Regions from separate parts of the Staphylococcus sp. GW821-FHT11H10 genome, predicted to be linked through region 3. Evidence: riboswitches for the same ligand, from Rfam matches in the RefSeq annotation. Region 3 holds a riboswitch; each other region holds the start of a gene.
What was found. A riboswitch is a leader RNA that binds a small molecule or an ion and turns the genes downstream of it on or off. The one in region 3 is predicted to bind S-adenosylmethionine.

Region 1 (3,199 bases), on a different contig from region 3:
TGAATCGCGTTATAAATTTGAGGTTCTTTTTCTTTAGAAAGGTTGATTGCTTTTGCGTAACAACCGCCTTCAATATTGAAAATACCATTTTTATTCCAACCGTGTTCATCATCACCAATCAATTTTCTATCCGGTGCTGCTGATAAAGTTGTTTTACCTGTACCTGATAATCCGAAGAATAAGGCTACGTCTCCTTTATCTCCAACATTCGCAGAACAATGCATACTCATAATATCTTGCATTGGAAGCAAGTAGTTCATTACTGAGAAGATACCTTTTTTCATCTCACCAGCATACTCTGTACCACCAATTAAAATGGTTTTATGTTTGAATGAAATGATAACAAAAGTTTCTGATTTAGTTCCATCAACTTCAGGATCAGCTTTAAAGTGAGGTGCTGAAACAATTGTGAAGTTAGGTTTTATATTACTAGCTTCTTCTTTAGAATCTGGGCGGATAAACATGTTTTGAGCAAAAAGGTTATGCCATGCAAGTTCATTGATAACTGTAAGTTTCAATTGTGTGTCTTTGTCACTACCTGCATAACCATTAAAAACGTAAAGTTCGTCTTTTTTATCAAGATAGTCTAAAACTTTAGAGTAGAGATTTAAGAAAGTTTCTTCATCGATAGGTTGGTTGATATCTCCCCAATGAATATTATCTTTATAAGAAGGTTCTGTAACAATGAATTTATCTTTAGGTGAACGTCCAGTGTATTTACCTGTGCTTGCATTGATAGCACCAAGTTCAGTTAATTCTCCTTCATTATTATCCATAATTTTGTAATAAAGTTGAGTTGTTGAAAGCTGAAAAAGAGAGCTTTCTTTTTCCAATAATTTTTTAATTTTAGGTGTTTCGCCGTATGTATCTACTGACATACCCAATCCCTCCAGCGTGTGTTATAGAAATTCAATATTGTAAGCCTTTACATGAAAATAGTATAACATAATGCCGTAATTATTCCACCTGGAAAAGACAAAAAAACATGTAAAAACAAAATTGACATTAATAAATGAATTAGGTAGTATAGTTCTTAACGGATTCTCTTATCCTGAGTGGTGGAGGGACATGGACCCAATGAAACCCAGCAACCTCTTTTTTTAAAGAAAGGTGCCAAACCGTTTGCAGACATATACTCGTCTGAACGATAAGAGCGAATGGACGTTTAAGAGCCTTCTCTCTGTCTTGAATAGTGAAGAAGGCTCTTTTATTTTTGAGCTCACAATTAAAAGAGAATTTTCGTAAATATAGTTATAAAAGGAGCAAATCATGACTTATAATAAACGTTTATTTACTTCAGAATCAGTGACAGAAGGACATCCAGATAAGATTGCTGACCAAGTATCTGATGCCATTTTAGATGAAATCTTAAAAGATGATCCTAATGCACGTGTTGCTTGTGAAACTACTGTAACAACTGGAATGGCTCTAATTTCAGGTGAAATATCTACATCAACTTATGTAGATATACCTAAAGTTGTAAGAGAAACAATTAAAGGTATTGGCTACACTCGTGCTAAATATGGCTATGATTACCAAACTATGGCAGTTTTAACTGCAATCGATGAGCAGTCACCTGATATTGCACAAGGTGTCGACAAAGCACTTGAATACAGAAATGATATTTCAGAAGAAGAGATTGAAGCTACTGGTGCCGGTGACCAAGGTTTAATGTTCGGATATGCTACAAATGAAACAGAAACATATATGCCTCTACCTATCTTTTTATCTCATCAATTAGCGAAGCGTTTATCAGATGTACGTAAAGATGGTATTCTAGATTATTTAAGACCTGATGGTAAGGTTCAAGTTACAGTTGAATACGACGAATCAGATAAACCTAAGCGTATTGATACGATTGTAGTGTCATCTCAACATGCGGATGACATTGAATTAGAACAAATTCAAAGTGACATTAAAGAACATGTAATATACCCAACAGTTCCTGAAGGATTAATTGATAATGAAACGAAATTCTTTATCAATCCTACTGGAAGATTTGTTATCGGTGGACCTCAAGGTGATGCTGGATTAACAGGACGTAAAATCATTGTTGATACTTATGGTGGTTATGCACGTCATGGAGGAGGTTGCTTTAGTGGTAAAGACCCAACTAAAGTAGACCGATCAGCAGCTTATGCGGCAAGATATGTAGCTAAAAATATTGTTGCTGCAGGACTAGCAGACCAATGTGAAGTACAACTTGCTTATGCTATTGGAGTGGCTGAACCAGTTTCAATTTCAATTGATACATTTAAAACGGGCAAAGTTTCCGAGGCTCAACTTGTTGAAGCTGTCAGAGCTAACTTTGATTTACGTCCAGCAGGCATCATTAAAATGTTAGACTTAAAGCATCCTATATACAAACAAACTGCTGCTTATGGTCACTTTGGTAGAACGGATGTATTGTTACCATGGGAGAAATTAGATAAAGTCAATGTATTAAAAGATGCTGTTCAAGCTTAATAAACGCTTTAAATAATATAAAAGAAATTGTCGAAATTATAGATAGTTTCCATTATAATTAGATTTACTGATAGATTAAAGGAGCGTTGATTTAATGAATTCATTTGGACCAATCGAAATTGGTTTAATCGTAGCAATTGTAGTTGCAATTATCTGTTTAATATTATTCTTAGTTACACTTAAAAGTAAAAACAATATTAAACAGAAAACAAAAGAAGAATACGACTTAAAAGAAAAGCAAATGAAAGCGTCACATGACGAAGCCCTAGAGAAAGAACGCATACAAAATAAAAAGCAAGTTACTAAACAAAAAGAAGATTTTGATGCAACTGTAAGCGGTAAAGATCGTGAAATTGATGCATTGAAACTATTCTCAAAAAACAAAAGTGAATATGTTACAGATATGCGCTTAATTGGAATTAGAGATCGTTTAGTGAAAGAAAAACGTATTAGACCTGAAGATATGCATATTATGGCAAACATCTTCTTACCAAGTAATGAATTCAATGATATTGAACGCATTAGTCACCTTGTACTTACTCGTACAGGTCTATATATTATAGATTCTCAACTATTAAAAGGGCATGTTTATCAAGGTATAAGTGATAAGCAATTTAACGAATTGCCTATGATGGAGCATGTATTTAGTACTTTAGATTTAGATGCTAAGTCACCTCAAACGCTAGTACTCGATCAAAATGAAGATAAATCTTCGTTGTCATTCGTTAATTAT
Region 2 (3,199 bases), on a different contig from region 3:
TTGAGACGAAGGCACTTCGTTAGATTTAACGTTACCGACATAATATGAATTTAATTCACGCGCACAATCTACAGAATTAATTTTAGATGCTTCTTCCTTTAGATCATCTAATTCAGCAGCATTTGCAATACCGTGTTCAACATATGTTTCTCCACTTTGAAGTTGATTAAAGTTACTATATTTATCATTTTTATATTCGACTTGGCCATTTTTATGAACTTTATAAACCCCTAAACCAGCATTTGCTTTATTATGGCTTTTAATTTCAAAATAGTCCCCTTTGTCGATTACTTTTCCAAAGTTTTGTAAATCTGGATTACCTCCACTATTTGATAACGCCTCTGAAGCAACTTCTTGTGCGTTATTCTTAGTAACGATATCAGCAGCAAAAGCTTGATGTCCACTAAAAGCAGTTAATAATACTGTACTTGAAATAAGTGTTGACGCAAATAGAGAAACCTTCATCACAATGAAAACCCCATTTCATTATTTATCTTTTACAGCCTTAGTGTAACACTCAGAATTAATTAAAATAGGGGTTTAAAGTAAACCATATTGAAACTTTAAATTAGCTTAAAGAATGACATATTTGTAAAGTTAGATTTACAATATTAAAGTTTTTATGAATATAAGTAATCGTGATACTAAATTTAATGATGCTAACTTACCATTTCTTTTTAGAAAAGTAAGGGATAGACCATGCCATGCAAACAGTGAAAATCAAATGTGCAATCATCCATAAACCGTATTCTGTCCAACTAAATTGAAAAAATGAACGTTGTGCCAATAGAATAAGTAATGGATATAATATTAGAAAAATGATGATCAGTAATAAATAACTTATTTTGTAAAAAGGTTTGAAAAATTTATAAATAATTAGAAATGTGATGTAAATTAAAAATCCAATGACAATATGAATCAATAGTTCTAAAATCAGTGGTGTTTGATTTGGGTCAGCAATGAAATCGATATTGATTAATAACAAGGTTAGGTGCGTCGTGTGTGTTACGACATCTATAGTAAACATGATAAGCAATAATAAAATGCTAATCAGTAATGCACTAAGAAAGTGGTAGCCGTATCGTATCATAATTATCCATCCTTCAAATGAGTTTAACAAGCTATTCCCTATGATGAAGGAAATCACACATTTTAAAAATTTAGAATATTTAAAAAATGATATTGACCCAAACACTATCCAATGCTAATATAATAACAATTCAATAAAACTTGTTAACTCTTATCAAGAGTGGTGGAGGGATGTGCCCTAAGAAGCCCAGCAACCGTCGTTTAACGAAATGGTGCTAATTCACATAAAGTAGACAATACTTTAAGAGATAAGAGAAAGTGTATCGATACTTTCTCTTAAATAATAGAAAGTATTTTTTTATGTCTTCTAACTATTTAAGAGTTGAAGTGTAATTGAATCATTATTAAAAAAGAGGTGTCGATATACATGAAAAAATGGTTAAGTGTTATAAGTATTTTAGTTTTAGTTATTGTATTAGCTGGATGTGGCAAAGATAAAGAGGATAATAAAAAAATCACGGTTGCTGCTTCACCTGCACCCCATGGAGATGTGTTGAAGAAAGCTAAAGAACAATTAAAGAAAAAAGGTTATGATTTAGAAGTTAAAGAGGTAAATGATTATAAAGTGCCAAATAAACTATTAGATAAAGGTGATGTAGATGCGAACTTCTTCCAACATGTACCTTATTTAAAAGCTGAAAAGAAGAGTCATGGATATAAAATAGAAGAATTAGGTAAAGTATTTACAACTCCAATGGGCGTATACAGTAAAAAATATAAAAATCTAAAAGATATTCCTGAAGGTTCAACGATTTATGTTTCAAATAATCCAGCGGAAGAAGGACGATTTTTATCATTCTTTGTAGATGAAGGTCTCATTAAGTTGAAAAAAGGTGTCAAAATTGAAGATGCTAAGTTTGAAGATATCGCTGAAAATAAAAAGAATTTAAAATTCAATCATCAACAAGGGGCTGAGTTTTTACCAAAGACATATAAAAACGGTGAAGGAGCAGCAGTGATTATGAATTCTAACTATGCCATCGATAATGGTTTGAAACCTTCTAAAGATGCAATTGTTATGGAAGGTAAATCATCTCCGTTTGCCAATATTATTGCTGTACAAGAAGGACATAAAAAAGATAAAAAGTTCCAAGAATTATTAAAAGTTATGCAATCGAAAGAAATTAAAGATTATATTAAGAAAGAATATGGAGACGATGTAATTCCATACGAAAGTAAATAATTATCCATATTAAACTACCCGCAAAGTAATAGCTTTGTGGGTTCTTTTTAAAAAAAAATAATAAATACCAAAAATTATAAACTTTAATTATTTTTGATTATTCAGAAAATATTTACAAATCTGACAATTATTAGTAATATATTGAATATTATCACTTAAATAGTGTTTATTTAGAGGGCCGTAGAACTTTTCAAATAGAGGGAAGCAAAAGGGATGGTCTATCTTGGGAGGATGAGCCGATATGAGTAAAGCAGAGGAATTAATTAATGAAGATGGGAAATACTTCGCCGCATCAGGGAGAATAAAATACTATCCATTAGCCATTGACCATGGTTATGGTGCGACACTAGTAGATGTGGATGGTAAAGAATATATTGATTTATTATCAAGTGCAAGTTCACAAAATGTAGGACACGCACCTAAACCAGTTACTGAAGCGATTAAGAAACAAGCTGAGAAATTTATTCATTATACACCAGCATATATGTATCATGAACCAGCAGTAAAATTATCTAAAAAGCTATGTGAAATTGCTCCAGGTGACTATGAAAAGCGTGTAACGTTTGGATTAAGTGGGTCTGATGCGAATGACGGTATTATTAAATTTGCGAGAGCTTATACGGGGCGCCCTTACATTATTAGTTTCACAAATGCATATCATGGGTCAACATTTGGGTCATTATCCATGTCTGCCATTAGTTTAAATATGCGCAAACACTATGGACCATTATTGAATGGATTTTATCATATTCCATTCCCTGATAAATATAGAGGGATGTTTGAGCAGCCAAATGCAAATACAGTTGAAGAGTATCTTGCACCATTAAAAGAAATGTTTGCGAAATATGTGCCAGCGGATGAAGTGGCTTGTATAGTTGTAGAAACAATCCAAGGTGACGGAGGTCTATTAGAACCTGTAGATGGTTA
Region 3 (3,199 bases):
TAACAATAAATGAAACGATGCTATAAAAGACTCTAGCACCTTTAGAATTACTCTTAGCTGATAAGAATAATAATACTCCTAAAATCAATCCAAAAATAAATGCGAAAATAGTTGAAACTACAGTCATATATAATGTTTCATAAATGGCTTGCCATACTTCAGGCCATTGGACGTTAGGCATTGTAATCATCTCTTTAAAAATATCACCATAAGATTTATCCATGCTTAACCACCTCCACATTTACATGTTGCTGATGTAAATCTTCTTTAAATGTCTCAAACTCTGTTTCAGCAATATGTGGAATATGAACCACCAAGAACCCGACAGAACCACCACGGGTATTTTTTATGTTTGCTTCAAGAATATTTATATCAATGTTATGCGTTTTACTTATGTAAGATACAACTGGTTCAGTCGTATTACCACCATTGAAATTAAGTCTAACAATGTATGCATCTGAATCTAATGGTTCTAGATGTTTGATTGATTCTTCAAAATCATCATCCAAATCATCTTTCACAAATCGTCTTGTAACTTCATGTTGTGGATTTTCAAATACTTGCGTTACTTTACCTTGCTCAATTACACGTCCACTTTCCATAACGGCTACTTCATCACAAACACGTCTGATAACATGCATTTCATGAGTGATAATCACGATTGTAAGGTTTTCACGTTCTTTAATTTTTAGCAGTAGGTCTAAAATCTCATCTGTTGTTTGTGGATCTAATGCGCTTGTAGCTTCGTCACATAAGAGGACGTCAGGTTCATTAGCCAAAGCTCTTGCAATACCCACACGTTGTTTCTGCCCACCTGATAATTCTGATGGATAAGCATTTTCTCTGCCATTTAAACCAACAAGGTCAATTAATTCTTTCGCCCTTTCATTTGCTTTGGTTTTAGAATACCCTGCAATTTCTAAAGGGAACGTGATATTTCGAAGTACTGTTCGTGACCATAATAAATTAAAGTGTTGGAATACCATACTTACTTTTTGTCGTTTTCTTCTTAATTCTGCTTTTGAAAGTTTGTTAATATTATCGCCATCTATAATAATATCGCCAGAAGTAGGTTCTTCTAAATTATTGAACATTCTGATTAACGTACTTTTACCAGCACCAGAGAATCCGATAACTCCGAAAATAGAGCCCGTTTCTATATTTAAGTTAACGTTATCAACTGCTAGTACATCTTTATCTTTAGTGTGATAACGTTTTACAACTTGATTTAACTCAATCACGTTTAGTGCCTCCTTAAAAATCATTATGTAATTAAAAAATGCTTTCTCACTTTAGCAAAGTTGAGAAAGCATTGATTCATCTTTCTCTCATCTTCTAAAGTAATCAACTTTATGTGAATTGGCACCATTTCTATAACTAGACGGTTGCCGGGCTTCATAGGGCACATCCCTCCACCTCTCTTGATAAGAATTTTCGCACTATTTAATTAATTTATATCCTACCATTGCACTATAATTTCGTCAATAATTATTTTAACTTTTCTAACAAATAAGGAACAGATTGAAAAGCATAGATTCTATCTATTTCTATATCTTTATTCATTACTATTAGAACAGGAACTGACATAATTTTGTTACGCTCACTATATTTAGGATGGTAATTCAAATCGATTTTTTTAACGGGTAATTGTAGTATTTCATTCGCAATATCTAGCATTCGCTCTGACATTTTACAAGTACCACACATCGGTGTGTATCCAAAAATTAGATGTTTTTCTTTATTAAAATTCTCACAAATATCTTCTATTTCTACAGATTTACTCATGCATGATTACTAACCTTTCAGTCGTTAAATTAGGAATTAGACGTTTCTCTTTACGAACTGTAAAACCATGTTTACTCAATACATGCGCAAGATAATTCTTTGGGCATCTAGCTACCTCACAAAATGTTTTATCCACATAGATATGTTCACATTCGCTAAGATGACGTTTAAACCATTTTCTTATCTTTTCACCTTCGTCATCTGAGTCTGCTAGAACAAAGACTTGCTTTTCATATAATGTTTCAATCATGTCATCTAATTTATCAATACTCATTGTACCATGCGTACAAATAATATTTATAGGTTCAGCGATGACTTGTTGTACTCTCTTCTTATCAGATTTGCCTTCAACAATAATAACTTTATTTAAAATTGCCATGATAATCCACCTTCTAAGTCGATAATAAACAATCAGTTACTTTTTCACATAACGCTAATAGATTAAACATTATTTACGATTACTTAACATTTTATATCAACAAAGTATAAATTTTAAAATTTGTTGATTATTATTTACAAAAAATAGGCAAAATAAAAACTCCATGACCGCAATCAAGGAGTTTAAATTAATTATTCACCAATCATTTCTTTGTATTGATCAGCTGATAATAAATCATCTAATTGGCTTTCATCGCTAAGTTCAACTTTAACCATCCATGCTTTCTCATATGGTGATTCGTTAACAAACTCAGGACTATCTTCTAATTCTTCATTTGATTCAACAACTTTACCAGATACTGGCGCATATAATTCAGAAACAGTTTTAACTGATTCTACACTACCAAAAGTATCCCCTTCGTTGATTTCGTCATCAACTTCTGGTAATTCAACGAATACGATATCACCTAATTCACCTTGTGCGTATTCAGTAATACCAATTGTTACTGTGTTGCCTTCAACTTTTACCCATTCATGTTCTTTAGAATATTTTAATTCGCTCGGTACTGCCACGAGAATCCCCTCCTAAAATTAATTACAATTTAATGATGCCATACCGTAAGTTTTCATTCAACTATTAAAACAAAAAGTTACAATAATTTATATAATTAGAATTTGTAATTTTAAACTATAACCAAATTTCTTTGTATTGATCTTCTTTAAATCCTAATGTGATATTATCTCCAGCAATAGCTAATGGTCGTTTAACTAACATGCCATCTGAAGCTAATAAATTTAATTTTTCATCAGTTGATAAATCTTTTAATTTATCTTTTAACCCTAGTTCTTTATATTTAGCACCATGGGTATTAAATAATTTATTAACCTCTACACCTGTTTTATCGATAATTTCTTCAAACTCTTTTTTAGTTGGTGTGTGTTGTACAATATCAATTGGTTCGTAACTTACGCCATGTGTATCTAAAAATTTTGCGGCTTTTTTACAAGTTGTGCAATTTGAATATTGATAAAATTT
Region 4 (3,199 bases), on a different contig from region 3:
CATCAAATCCTTGAACATCATCGACATTATCTTCTGTTAATATTTCTTTATTTAACTCTACTTCGACATTATTTTGTTCCGCCCATTCTTCAATATAAGGAATATCTTCATCTCGTACACTCATTATTTTAATTTTAGTCATAAAATTTCATCCTTTCTATTTGTGACTTCTTGTTACTCGTTATATAAATAAGATAAAGAAGCTAATCGTTTAGCCGCTTCAGTTAATAATTGGTCATCTAATGCTAGGGAAATACGGACGTAATGACGACCATTTTCACCAAATGGAATGCCAGGCGCCACTAAGATCGATTGTTCTTTCAACAAATACTGTTCAAATGATTCACTATCATACCCTGGTGGTGTTTGAAGCCATGAGTAAATACCACCTTTAGAATGTACAAATGGTAAATTGGCATCTTTTAATTGTTTCTCAAACGTGTCACGACGACGTTTGAATGTTTCATTTTGTTGATCTAGAAAGTCATCATAGTGATTAAGTGCGTATGTTGCTGCATCTTGAAGGGCACCAAACATACCAGCATTAGTATGTGTTTGATATTTCTTCAGCGCTTGTATCATGTCTTTGTTACCTACTGCGAATCCTACTCTAAATCCTGACATATTATAACCTTTAGATAATGAAAAAATTTCAATTGCTACTTCCTTTGCATCTTTAGAAGCAAGTATACTTGGGTTCTTTGCATCAAATCCAAAAGCACTATACGCGAAATCATGAACGATCTTTGTATGCGTACCTTTAAATCTTTGAATTGCTTCATCAAACACTGCTTTAGTAGCCGTTGATCCAGTAGGATTATTTGGGTAAGTCAAATAAACGAGTGACGTACGTGCTAATGTTTGTGCATCTACTTTGCTCCAATCTGGCAAATAATGTGGTGGCTCCAAATTAAGTGGTACTGGATTGGCATCAGCAAGCATGACACCAGCAAGATAATCCGTATAACCTGGGTCTGGAAGTAGCACGTTTTCTCCAGGATTAACAATACATGTAGGCAAAGCCACTAAACCATTTTTAGTACCATAAAGTATGCACACTTCATCATCTTTATGCAGTTCAACACCATATTGTCGTTGATAGAAATTAACAATTGCTTCTTTAAAGGATTCCTTACCATGAAATGCACCATATTTTTGATTTTCAGGAATTCGAACAGCATCAGCAAAGTGATCAACAATGCCTTTAGGCGTTTCGCCATCCGGGATACCAACTGCCATATTAATTAACGGTAGTGGTCCATGCTCAACCTTACGCCCCATCGTTTTACCAAAATAACTATCAGGAATATTGGCTAGTTTATTAGAAATTGTCATTATTTACCCCCTTTTCAAATTAAAAAAGCTATATATCACTCTCAATTGATAGTGACATATAGCTTAGTTATGACTATGACACTTATCTTTGAGGCATACCTCTTTGGAGTTAGCACAGTACTTTTGTCTTTTAAGTCTGTTGCTGAAGTTTCATTGGGCCAAATCCCTTCACTTCTCTGGATAAGTCTATTGAATTAATATTTATTGTATCAGTTCAATAAGTATTGTCAATATTTATAATTTTCAGATTTATAGCAAGTTTTACTTTATTTTCCGTGTTCTATGTCTTCTAACATTGCTTCGGCAGTAATTTTAGCACTCGTCAACACAATTGGCACACCTGCACCAGGGTGCGTACTTGCCCCTGCAAAGTATAAGTCTTTATAATCTCTTGATACATTTGGTGGTCTATAATAATTACTTTGTGTAAGTGTTGGCATAAGTCCAAATGCTGAGCCGAATTTGGCATTATAACGACTCTCAAAATCAAGCGGTGTAAATACTGTTTCAGATACAACATCCTGACGTATATCTTTAAGTGCCTCAATCGTTTCTAATTTGTTATAAATGACATCTTTCGCTTTTTCAACCATATTAGGATCGTTCCAGTCAATTTCACCTGTCTTCAACTCAGGGACTGGCATTAAGACATACATCCCTGTCTGATCTTTAGGCGCTAATGCTTCGTCTTCTACAGATGGGAAGTAAAGATATAATGATGGGTCATCAGGCATCTTACCACTAAAAATGTCATCAATATTGCCTCTAAAATCTCTAGCAAATACAACATTATGTACATGTAATTTATCACGTAATTGACGATTAATACCTGCATAAATTAAAAATGCTGAACATGAATAGTCCATGTTATCTACCTTTTCAGGAGAATAGTTCTTTAAAGGTGAGTGCACAGGCATTAAGTTTTGTGCCACATATGGAAAGTCAGCAGTACATAGCACTTTGTCAAAACGTCGAATATCACCATTAACACGTAGACCATCTGCACGTTTGAATTTAGGGTCAATAATGATTTCTTGTACATCTGCATTAAGTTCTACTTTAACACCATGGTCTTGACCAAGTTGTAGTAAACCTTGTGCTAAGCCATACATACCGCCTTTTATATAATGAACACCATGTACCATTTCAATCATTGGAATAATAGAATAAATTGAAGGCCCTTGTTTAGGATCAATACCTATGTATAACGTTTGAAATGCGAGTAACTTACGTATTTTTTCATTGGATACATAATTATCTATTAATTGATTCGCATTATTAAATGTCTTTAATTTTAATCCACGATATAGCGTCAATGGGTTATAAAATTCACTTGGTTTACGGAATGTTCGTTCAAGGAAGTATTTGCGAGCCACTTCATATCGTTTATACACATCCGTTAAAAATTGCATAAAACCTTGAGTAGAACCTGGTTCTGTCGCTTCTAACGTTTGACTAAGTTGTGCTAAATCAGTTGATACACTCACTTTATCTTTATCAGAAAAATAAATATCAAAAATATGTGTAAGTGGCTTCATATCTACGTAATCTTCAAAGCGTTTGCCACTTTCTTCAAATACGGCTTTATAAACATCCGGTACCATCACTATGGTTGGTCCCATATCAAAAGTAAAGCCATCTTTCTTAAATTGGCTCATACGGCCACCAACTTGTTCATTCTTCTCAAATATTGTAACTTGATGACCTTTAGCGGCTAGTCGTGCTGCAGCTGCTAAGCCGGTAACGCCAGCGCCTACTACTGCTATATTGCATATATCTGACCTAATCTTTATATTTTTTCTTTAAATTGCGGTAGATTTTATGTTTTTTCCATTTAGAAACGTACGCACGGTCTTTCAATGAG

Region 1: linked by a shared signal. The riboswitch ahead of metK (methionine adenosyltransferase) and the one ahead of AC1RRU_RS04815 (methionine ABC transporter ATP-binding protein) in region 3 are both predicted to bind S-adenosylmethionine.
Region 2: linked by a shared signal. The riboswitch ahead of AC1RRU_RS04755 (MetQ/NlpA family ABC transporter substrate-binding protein) and the one ahead of AC1RRU_RS04815 (methionine ABC transporter ATP-binding protein) in region 3 are both predicted to bind S-adenosylmethionine.
Region 4: linked by a shared signal. The riboswitch ahead of AC1RRU_RS09360 (aminotransferase class I/II-fold pyridoxal phosphate-dependent enzyme) and the one ahead of AC1RRU_RS04815 (methionine ABC transporter ATP-binding protein) in region 3 are both predicted to bind S-adenosylmethionine.

The regions. Positions count from the first base shown of each region.
Region 1 covers NZ_JBXARC010000035.1:5,723-8,921, forward strand. The annotation lists gene pckA (phosphoenolpyruvate carboxykinase (ATP)) at 1-878, opposite strand, end outside; SAM riboswitch class I at 1,044-1,154, shown strand; gene metK (methionine adenosyltransferase) at 1,270-2,466, shown strand; gene AC1RRU_RS12055 (hypothetical protein) at 2,561-3,199, shown strand, end outside.
Region 2 covers NZ_JBXARC010000005.1:118,579-121,777, forward strand. The annotation lists gene AC1RRU_RS04745 (LPXTG cell wall anchor domain-containing protein) at 1-465, opposite strand, end outside; gene AC1RRU_RS04750 (hypothetical protein) at 665-1,090, opposite strand; SAM riboswitch class I at 1,238-1,344, shown strand; gene AC1RRU_RS04755 (MetQ/NlpA family ABC transporter substrate-binding protein) at 1,457-2,272, shown strand; gene AC1RRU_RS04760 (aspartate aminotransferase family protein) at 2,514-3,199, shown strand, end outside.
Region 3 covers NZ_JBXARC010000006.1:2,063-5,261, forward strand. The annotation lists gene AC1RRU_RS04810 (methionine ABC transporter permease) at 1-223, opposite strand, end outside; gene AC1RRU_RS04815 (methionine ABC transporter ATP-binding protein) at 216-1,241, opposite strand; SAM riboswitch class I at 1,326-1,431, opposite strand; gene AC1RRU_RS04820 (thioredoxin family protein) at 1,489-1,785, opposite strand; gene AC1RRU_RS04825 (toprim domain-containing protein) at 1,778-2,164, opposite strand; gene gcvH (glycine cleavage system protein GcvH) at 2,356-2,736, opposite strand; gene AC1RRU_RS04835 (arsenate reductase family protein) at 2,852-3,199, opposite strand, start outside.
Region 4 covers NZ_JBXARC010000017.1:21,679-24,877, forward strand. The annotation lists gene AC1RRU_RS09355 (D-lactate dehydrogenase) at 1-142, opposite strand, end outside; gene AC1RRU_RS09360 (aminotransferase class I/II-fold pyridoxal phosphate-dependent enzyme) at 175-1,335, opposite strand; SAM riboswitch class I at 1,415-1,522, opposite strand; gene AC1RRU_RS09365 (phytoene desaturase family protein) at 1,602-3,110, opposite strand; gene AC1RRU_RS09370 (phytoene/squalene synthase family protein) at 3,118-3,199, opposite strand, start outside.